DNA from 2 places in the Photorhabdus laumondii genome. Region 2 is predicted to be linked to the other one. Evidence: predicted binding sites of a transcription regulator. Region 2 holds the regulator's gene; the other holds the start of a gene.
What was found. The regulator LexA, encoded in region 2, represses DNA repair genes until DNA is damaged. The targets are predictions, from matches to a motif close to TNCTGTATGTACATACAGNA.

Region 1 (5,202 bases), 2.0 Mb from region 2:
TTCACGGGCTCGACGACGCTGATTTTCCATTGCCACTGCAAATCCCGCTTCATCAACGCTAATATTACGCTCACGGCAAACATCAGCGGTTAAATCCACAGGGAAACCATAGGTATCATACAAACGGAAAGCCGTTTCGCCATCCAGAATATCACCGGACAGTTTTGCGAGTTCATCGTCTAATAATTGAAGACCACGTTCCAGCGTACGAGCAAACTGCTCTTCTTCTGTTTTCAAGATCTGCTCAACAACTGCTTGCTGGCGTTTAAGCTCTTCTCCCGCCGCGCCCATCACTTCTAGCAATGGCGCAACCAGTTTATAGAAGAAGGTATCTTTAGCCCCCAACATGTTACCGTGACGGATAGCTCGGCGGATAATACGACGCAGAACATAACCACGGTTTTCATTAGAAGGAACAACACCATCACAAATCAAAAATGCACATGAACGAATGTGATCAGCAATAACCCGCAGAGATTTATTACTCAGATCATCTGTAGCACCAGTGACATTAGCAACAACTGTAATCAAATCACGGAACAGATCAATCTCATAATTAGAATTGACGTGCTGCAATACAGCAGTGATACGCTCCAGCCCCATCCCCGTATCTACGGATGGTTTTGGCAACGGCTCCATCGTGCCATCGGCATGACGATTGAACTGCATAAAGACGATATTCCAGATTTCAATATATCTGTCACCATCTTCCTCCGGGCTTCCTGGCGGCCCACCCCAGATATGCTCACCATGATCATAAAAAATTTCAGTGCAAGGGCCACAAGGACCGGTATCACCCATTTGCCAGAAGTTATCCGATGCATAAGGTGCACCTTTGTTATCACCAATGCGGATAATTCTTTCTGCTGGTATTCCGACGTCGTTCTTCCAAATATCATAGGCTTCATCATCTGTCTGATAGACAGTCACCCATAATTTTTCTTTAGGCAAATTAAACCAATCTTTGCCAGTCAGAAGTTCCCAAGCATAACTAATAGCATCATGTTTGAAATAGTCACCAAAACTAAAATTACCTAGCATCTCAAAGAAAGTATGATGACGTGCGGTGTAACCTACATTTTCTAAATCATTATGTTTACCACCAGCACGAACACAGCGCTGAGCAGTTGTTGCTCGGGAGTAAGATCTTTTGTCCTGTCCAAGAAAGACATCCTTAAACTGGTTCATCCCTGCGTTGGTAAACAGCAGTGTTGGGTCATTATTTGGCACCAAAGAACTACTTGGTACGACTTGATGCCCTTTAGTATGAAAAAAGTCGAGAAACGCTTGACGGATCTCAGCAGTGCTTTTGCTCATAATTGTCCCAAAATCAAGCTGGAAAAAACAGATTTATGAATTGGTTAGGTGGGATATTCCATCACCTATTTTCAACTCACGAATAAACAAAGTGGGGATAAGATAAAAGCTCTTCTATTAGAAGTATACCCGTCATCTTTCCAAGTTGCCTCTTTGTTGGCCTTGCCGTCGCGAAGCATCTTGAAATCCATAGGGTATAAAATCCCAAATACATCCATTCGCTGGCAGCATTGTAAATCGTCTGGATATTTTCTGAAAGCATGATCGCATAATATGGATAATACTCGCTTTCTGAGAGAGGAAACCGCGTCATTATTAACGCGGTATTAGTTTGATGACAAAACTTTTACAGCTTTGAATACAAGAATAGAGATTACCGATATTATTAGATTAGAATTCTTCGTTATTCATCTCTTCATTTTCATTGTCTTCATAATCAGAAGCAGCACTATTGAATTCGCCGGCATTGTGCAACAGCATTTCACGTAATTTTTTATCCAGCTCAGTAGCAACTTCAGGATGCTCTTTCAGATAGATGGTAGCATTCGCTTTGCCTTGACCAATTTTATCGCCATTATAGCTGTACCATGCGCCTGCTTTTTCCACCAGTTTATGCTTCACACCTAAATCGATTAATTCACCATAAGTGTTAATGCCTTCACCATACATAATCTGGAATTCTGCTTGCTTAAATGGCGCTGCCACTTTGTTTTTTACCACCTTAACACGGGTCTCGCTACCAACGACCTCTTCACCATTTTTCACAGAACCAATGCGGCGAATATCCAGACGAACAGAAGCATAGAATTTCAGCGCGTTACCACCGGTGGTAGTTTCAGGGTTACCAAACATGACACCAATTTTCATACGAATCTGGTTGATAAAGATCAACAACGTATTAGAACTTTTCAAGTTACCGGCCAGTTTACGCATTGCCTGACTCATCATTCGAGCGGCCAGCCCCATATGAGAATCACCAATTTCTCCTTCTATTTCGGCTTTTGGCGTTAAAGCGGCAACGGAGTCTACGATAATGACATCAACAGCGCCGGAGCGAGTCAACGCATCACAGATCTCAAGAGCCTGTTCCCCCGTATCGGGTTGAGAACACAACAAGTTATCAATATCAACACCCAACTTCTTAGCATAGATGGGATCAAGAGCGTGTTCAGCATCAATAAACGCACAGGTTTTACCTTCACGTTGTGCCGCAGCAATAACCTGTAATGTCAGCGTTGTCTTACCCGAAGATTCCGGGCCATAGATTTCAACAATACGCCCCATCGGCAGACCACCAGCACCTAATGCAATATCCAGTGATAATGAACCCGTGGAGATAGTTTCAACGTCCATTGAACGGTCTTCGCCCAAACGCATGATGGAACCTTTACCAAACTGTTTTTCAATTTGGCCGAGTGCCGCTGCTAGTGCTTTTTGTTTATTTTCATCAATAGCCATTTTTACTCCCTCGTAAGCAATGAAAGGGCTCTCTCACTGCCGATGAATAATTTTTAATACTGAAATGTTGCCTACAATTATACTGTATAATCATACAGCATCAAGTTAATTTTTTATACCCGTTATCTTTCAAGTTGCCTCTTTGAAGCATCTTGAAATCCAATAAGGTATATAATCTCTGATAACAGTGTTTTCAGAGAATAAATGACAGCTTGAAGGCGTACTTCATTTCGATCACCGTTAAAACAACAACGGCGGGACACAACTTCTACCCCATTTACCGTTAGATAGGCAAACCCAAACCACACTGTGCCAACAGGTTTTTCTTCGCTGCCACCATCAGGCCCGGCAATGCCACTAACCGAAACCGCCAGATCTGCCTGTGCGGCTTTCAGTGCTCCTGTCGCCATTTCTCTCACAACCTGTTCACTGACAGCCCCATATTGCTGTAAAACGGCCTCTGACACACCGAGCATCTGATGCTTAGCTTTATTACTGTATGTCACAAAGCTTCGGTCAAAATAAGCAGAGCTACCGGCAATATCTGAAATTGTTTTCGCCAACCAGCCACCGGTGCAAGATTCGGCACAGGTCACCGACAGTGTTTGCTGTCTCAGTTTCTCTCCTAGCTCAATACTAAGCTGAGTCAGAATTTTTTCACTCATAACACTCTCTTTATCCGATAAAAGATCAATTTCTTTGAAACCGGTTCCAAATCCACAAACTCGTGATTGTCAACGCCAACAGAGTACCAAAGCCTATCCCTGTTGTAACAACCGGGACGCCTATTTTAATAACCAATGAGTAGAGGCCAAGCATCAATAACATGGCGATATTCTCACCCAAATTCTGTACTGCGATTGCATAACCGACCCCAATCGTTTGCCTGCCGCTTTCCTGCAATAATGCATTCAGCGGGACAATAAACAAACCGCCAAAAATACCGAGAATGATTAATAAGACGTAGGAAGCCCAAATACTGTGCTGGACAGCGAAAATGACCACCATCACGCCGATTAAAACACCGGCAGGCATACAACGGTGAACTGTTTTAAGGGTGATAAAACGGGCAGCAGCACCCGCACCGATAATAATGCCGACAGCAACCATCACATTAAGTATTGTCGGCGTGCTATTGTCAGAAATTCCCAGAACAACAGGTACCCATAAGACCAATAGGAATCTCAGTGTTATACCCGCTCCCCAGAACAAACTCGTACCAATTAAAGAAAATCGAGCGCCTTTGTTATGCCAAAGAATGCAACAAGCTGAAGCAAAGTCTGTCAGCATCTTTTTCAGATTCCAGCCCTTATCCCGACGCACCGCCGATAATCGGGGGATAAAGAAATTAGCGACAACAGCAATACCGTACATCAACGCACAAACCAGCAGTGCGATTGCCAAGTTCCAATCAGACAAAAAACCACCAACGACAGAGCCCGTAAGAATGGCAATTATTGTTGAAGCCTCCATCAAACCATTCGCCTTTACTAAACGATCACCATCGGTCAGTTCAACCAAAATGCCATATTTAGCCGGTGAATATGATGCTGCTCCCACGCCCACCAAGGCATAACCCAGAAATGGATCATATCCCAGGCAAATAGTAAACGCGCCCAACAACTTGAAGCTATTAGCAAACAACATCACACGATCTTTCGGGAAACGATCGGCAATTTGCCCCACAAAAGGTGCCAATAGGATATATGCCAAGACAAACACTATCTGTAATATTGGCTGGCTCCAGTCAGGATAAAACTGGGCTTTCAACTGTGCCAAGATCGCAAACAACAGTGCATTATCGGCAAAAGCCGAAAAAAACTGCGACACCAATACGGCTTTCATGCCACGGGTCAATAGCGGTTGAACAACGGAGGATGCATTCACAATATATTGTTCCTATTCAGCTTCCGCTATTTTACACAAAGTAACAAAATCGGCTTTACCACCGTCAAGTTCTCCCTGTTTAGCAAAACGTTTCCCCCGACCGAGAATAGTACAGAATCCCTGTTCATCAATTGAAACAATGTCACCAGTATCGAGCCAATCAAACTGAATATTCCCATGTTCATCTTTTACCGCTGGTGGTTCCAAATGATTTGGATCTTCCATTCTCAGATATCCTTTCATCATATTCGGGCCACGTAGCTGCAAACGTCCCCCCTGCTTAATTCCTGCTATCGGAATCAAACGGAATTCCATTGCCGGCAAAATCCGCCCAACCGTACCGACCTTAGCCATCATCGGCACATTCAATGCAATGACAGGCGCACATTCTGTCATGCCATATCCTTCTAAAATGCGAATACCGAATTTGTCTTGCCAAATCTGTTTAGTATTTTCAGCGAGCTTTTCAATACCGGCTATAACACAACGAAGACGTGCAAAATCATACGGATGAGCAGAATAGGCATAATTCTCCAGGAA
Region 2 (5,202 bases):
CAGCCATTAAGGATATAGAGAGAAAATTTATTAGTTTGATTTAACCCATTAACTAATAAAGCAAATATTGGCCCCGTTTCATTTGAAACAGGTGATTTCAGGAAACGGGGTAAATTATGTTACCTTTAGAAATAATAGATACCATACTGAAAAAATCCGTTCTCTCACTTTACAGCATTATTTCCTATTATTAATTATTCGCTTCCCCTTGAAATGTTCTTCAAGGGGAAATGTTTCATATATACCCTACGGATTTCAAGATGCATCGCGACGGCAAGGGAGCGAATCCCCGGGAGCATAGCAAACTATGTGACCGGGGTGAGCGAGTTCAGCCAACAAAGAGGCAACTTGAAAGATAACGGGTATAAATATTAATGGAGTACACGAGACGCTGACAGCTCAGTAATATCAAATTCATAACTTTGTTGTTCTTCCATGTTACTGCGTAAAACATCTTCTACTAATGCAGAAAAACCTGTCATCATCTGCCTTTCCATAATAATGCCTTTTGGTTCAGGCCACGGCAAACTAGCAATTGGCCAGTCACAATGTGACTTATAATAATTAAATTGTTCCAGCCGCTCTTTAGACCGATCAAAATCATTACTCCAGTAAGCATTGCCTAGCCGAAAGTTTGTATAAAACTCATCAAAACTACCGAAGATTTCATAAATATAATCAGCGGTTTTCAGCATATTTTTCCATGCCATTTCTTCACTGATATAACCGGCACAAAAACAGTTGCGACTTAAAACGATTGCAAGCCATAAATCAAATCCCCACACTAATGCAGGAGGGCGCTTATTAATAGGTTTGGCACATTTATGAATATAGTCGGGTGTTACTTCAACTAATTTGGCAAGCACTTTAAACATTTTCCCATCACTAAGAGCAGCATCAATAGCAAAATGTTTTGAATGTACCCCCTCCCACAAACCCGTTAGCATTTTCATATACCCTTCTTCATCAATAATTCCCCAGTCGCTGTATAATTGGGATTGATGTTCCTGAGTCGGAGATAATGGCAGCAGACAGTAACGATAGCTATCATGGGCAACCCGTGACTGTAGAGGATAATGCTCTAGAGTTTCACTCCAAAAACCTAGCCAATAGTCACCAACAATATTGAGTCGTAATACCTGACGCTTATCTTCGGGTAAAAGAGATAAACCTGCTTGTTGATAATAACGCCGTTGTTCCCATTCAGGACGCTTAACAATGCGATAAATAATAACCAAGAGTAACATTACGCCAAATAATGCTACACCACCTACTTGTGCCAGAAGTAAATAGTCCGTATCAGGGACAGATACATTACCTATTATAAATAAAACAATTGCTACAGATAATACAATACCCATACATACCGCAATTACAAATAAAATATTAATCAACGCATATAATGCACTTAGAAAAGGTAACTTTCTTTTTTCAGAGATAATATGCTTCATTACCTGATAGCCTTTAACGGGGAACTGTCTATAATGAGGCTGATTTTGTAAAAGCTCTTTCATCACAAATGCTTCCTTTCCGAAAATTATCTGTCATATACGATAATTCTTGTCTGTATTATCATAAACTTCAAGAAAACATTATTTTTGCTACTGAGTACCAATTTAGCCAAATTAACTCCATCAGGGGACAATCACAATGAACTTTTCTGGATAATATTTTCTATTGAAGAAACATGATAACATCACAATATTATCATCGTACTGGTTGTAAGAGGCGCAATGAAATTGATTAATCAAAAAAAATTACTGGAACAGGCCGAAGTTATTTGCCAGGCTCGTGGAGTCCGCTTTACTCCTCAGCGGCTTGAAGTTTTGCGTCTCATTTCAGAGCAGCCAGGGGCAATCAGTGCTTATGATTTACTGGATTTGCTACGGGAAGCAGAACCACAGGCTAAACCGCCGACCATATACCGGGCACTGGAATTTCTGTTGGAACAGGGGTTTATTCATAAAATAGAATCCACCAACAGTTATGTCCTATGTCACCATATTGAACAGCCAAGCCACACTTCAGCAATGTTTATTTGTGATCGTTGTGGTTCTGTTACCGAGCGAGATGGTGGAACCATTGAATCCGCCATCCAACAGTTAGCAAAAACAGCCGGGTTCAGTTTACGCCATACAGTCATCGAAGCGCATGGCTTATGTTCACCTTGTGAAGAGATAGAATCCTGTATTAAACGAGATGAATGCCAGCATGACCACAGAATTGAAGGAAGTAAAAAGAAATAGATAGCAAGTAAATACTTACTTTTGGTGCAGAGCCAGACTGAAATAAACAACCGCAGAATCACGTTTAAGATAATCACAACGATAAATTCAACAACATGATTCTGCCGTAATATTGCAATTCTTTAACCATTCCAAAAACAACAATTTGATATTTTACTATCAGGACCAGTTGCCGTTACGAATCACCCCAACCGCCAATCCTTCAATTGTCAGGCCCTGTTCACGCAAATCCACCTCAATTGGCTTAAATTCGGGGTTTTCTGCCAACAATTCAACTTTATTTCCGGTCTGTTTAAAACGTTTTACCGTCACTTCATCTTCAATGCGAGCAACAATAATCTGCCCATTACGAACATTTTGTGTTTTATGCACAGCCAGCAGATCACCATCCATAATCCCAACATCTTTCATAGACATTCCGCTGACCCGCAGCAGGAAATCTGCACTTGGCTTAAACAATGCAGGATCAACCTGATAATGACTTTCAATATGCTCCTGTGCCAACAGTGGTTCACCTGCGGCGACACGACCAATTAACGGTAAACCAGATTCTTCCAACAGCAAACGGATACCCCTAGATGCCCCAGCAACAATCTCTATCACCCCTTTACGAGCCAATGCTTTTAAATGCTCTTCAGCCGCGTTAGGTGAACGAAAGCCAAGACGGGCTGCAATTTCAGCACGCGTTGGCGGCATACCTGTTTGCGAAATATGGTCACGCACCAAGTCATAAACTTGCTGCTGCCTTGCGGTAAGTGCTTTCATTTCGTCCCCTGTTTGTTTATACAGTCAATATGTAAGTATATACAGCTAAATAACGATTGGGAACCTACTAAGGCAGAAAATCAGCCTATTATAATATAATACCTAATTATTAAACCAAATTAGGCCATAAAATAGTGCCAAAGGATGGTTCCCCAGACAATTAATGACAACATCATCGTCAGAAAGACCGCCGCCGATCCCATATCTTTCGCGCGACCGGACAATTCATGGAACTCACTGCCAATACGATCAACAATTGCTTCAATAGCACTATTCAGGATTTCCATAATCAACACCAGCATCACTGAACCAATCAGTAAAATGCGTTCAATAGCGCCGATATCCAGATAAAATGCAACCATCATAGCCAATATCGCTAAAATTATTTCCTGACGGAAAGCCGCTTCATTTTGCCATGTCGCCCTAATACCCTTCACTGAATATACGATTGCTTTAATGATACGGGCTAAGCCCTTGGATTGATTCGCCATAAATTATTCACACCAAATATGAGGTTATTTGACACTTTCCACTCTTATTATTGTCTTAACGCAACAGATCTCAACCCCCGTTTCTGATATGCTGGCAACGTGTTGCTAACAAGAGGCTTCAAGATATTTATGTCAAGTTGGCGTAAAATATATTATAAATTATTGAATTTACCACTAAAAATACTGGTAAAGAGCAAACTTATCCCTACAGATCCGATCACTGAATTGCGGCTCGATACGACACGCCCGATTCTGTACGTGCTACCGTATCACTCTAAAGCAGACTTACTGGCATTACGTCAGCAATGTCTTGAGCAGGATCTGCCGGACCCATTAAATTTACTGGAGATCGGTGACACTGAACTTCCCAGTTATGTATTTATCGATAATGGCCCACGTGTATTCCGCTATTGCGCACCAAAGCAAGAATCCGTAAAAATTTTCCATGCTTATCTGGATCTACATCGCAATAATCCCAATCTGGATATTCAACTGCTGCCAGTTTCTGTCATGTTCGGCCGTTCCCCCGGACGCGAAGGGCAGAACGCTCCACATTTACGGCTACTCAATGGTATCCAAAAATTCTTTGCCATTCTCTGGCTAGGCCGAGATAGTTTCGTGCGCTTTTCAAACACAGTATCTCTGCGCTATATGGCAACTGAGCATGGCACTGACAAGACTATTGCCCATAAACTGGCTCGTGTGGCACGAATGCACTATTCACGTCAACGCCTAGCCGCCGTCGGACCACGCCTGCCGGTTCGTCAGGAGCTGTTTAACAAGTTGCTGGCTTCAAAAGCAATAGAAAAGGCAGTCTCTGATGAGGCCCGTACCAAGAAAATCTCACATGAGAAAGCCCGACAGAATGCCATTAACATGATGGAAGAGATTGCGGCGAATTTCTCTTATGAAACGGTACGACTGTCAGGCCGTGTACTGGGTTGGACCTGGAACCGCCTGTATCAAGGGATCAATGTTCACAATGCTGAACGCATCCGCCGTTTGGCACAGGATGGCCACGAACTGGTTTATGCGCCCTGCCACCGTAGCCACATGGATTATTTACTGCTCTCTTATGTGCTCTACCATCAAGGCTTGGTACCGCCCCATATCGCCGCGGGCATCAACCTGAATTTTTGGCCAGCAGGGCCAATATTCCGCCGCCTTGGTGCATTTTTCATCCGCCGCACGTTTAAGGGTAATAAACTCTACGCCACGATATTCCGGGAATATCTAGGTGAATTATTTGCCCGAGGTTATTCTGTTGAATACTTTATGGAAGGCGGGCGCTCCAGGACAGGTCGTTTACTCGATCCCAAAACGGGTACTCTCTCCATGACGTTACAGGCGCTGTTGAGAGGCGAATCACGCCCAATTACCATTATTCCGATTTATATCGGCTACGAGCATGTGATGGAAGTTGCCACCTATGCCAAAGAGCTGCGTGGGGCAACCAAAGAGAAAGAGGGCTTTTTCCAGATGATACGTGGTTTGCGCAAACTTCGTAATCTGGGGCAAGGCTACGTCAACTTTGGCGAACCCATCCCGTTGATCCAATACCTTAACAACCATGTTCCTAGCTGGCGCGATTCTATTGATCCAATAGAATTCCATCGCCCCGAATGGTTCAATCCGACAGTCAATCAACTGTCTGAGAAGATTATGGTAAACATCAACAACACGGCGGCGGCTAACGCAAT

Region 1: the regulator LexA is predicted to act here: its motif matches at 2,856-2,875, upstream of recA (recombinase RecA).

Annotation. Positions count from the first base shown of each region.
Region 1 is NZ_CP024901.1:1,441,775-1,446,976, reverse strand. Features, by position in the region: gene alaS (alanine--tRNA ligase) at 1-1,317, opposite strand, end outside; gene recA (recombinase RecA) at 1,708-2,775, opposite strand; gene pncC (nicotinamide-nucleotide amidase) at 2,898-3,440, opposite strand; gene lplT (lysophospholipid transporter LplT) at 3,466-4,620, opposite strand; partial or broken gene aas (bifunctional acyl-ACP--phospholipid O-acyltransferase/long-chain-fatty-acid--ACP ligase) at 4,741-5,202, opposite strand, start outside.
Region 2 is NZ_CP024901.1:5,102,501-5,107,702, forward strand. Features, by position in the region: gene PluTT01m_RS22405 (lactate oxidase) at 1-44, shown strand, start outside; gene PluTT01m_RS22410 (DUF1266 domain-containing protein) at 372-1,514, opposite strand; gene zur (zinc uptake transcriptional repressor Zur) at 1,734-2,246, shown strand; gene lexA (transcriptional repressor LexA) at 2,406-3,011, opposite strand; gene PluTT01m_RS22425 (diacylglycerol kinase) at 3,131-3,502, opposite strand; gene plsB (glycerol-3-phosphate 1-O-acyltransferase PlsB) at 3,632-5,202, shown strand, end outside.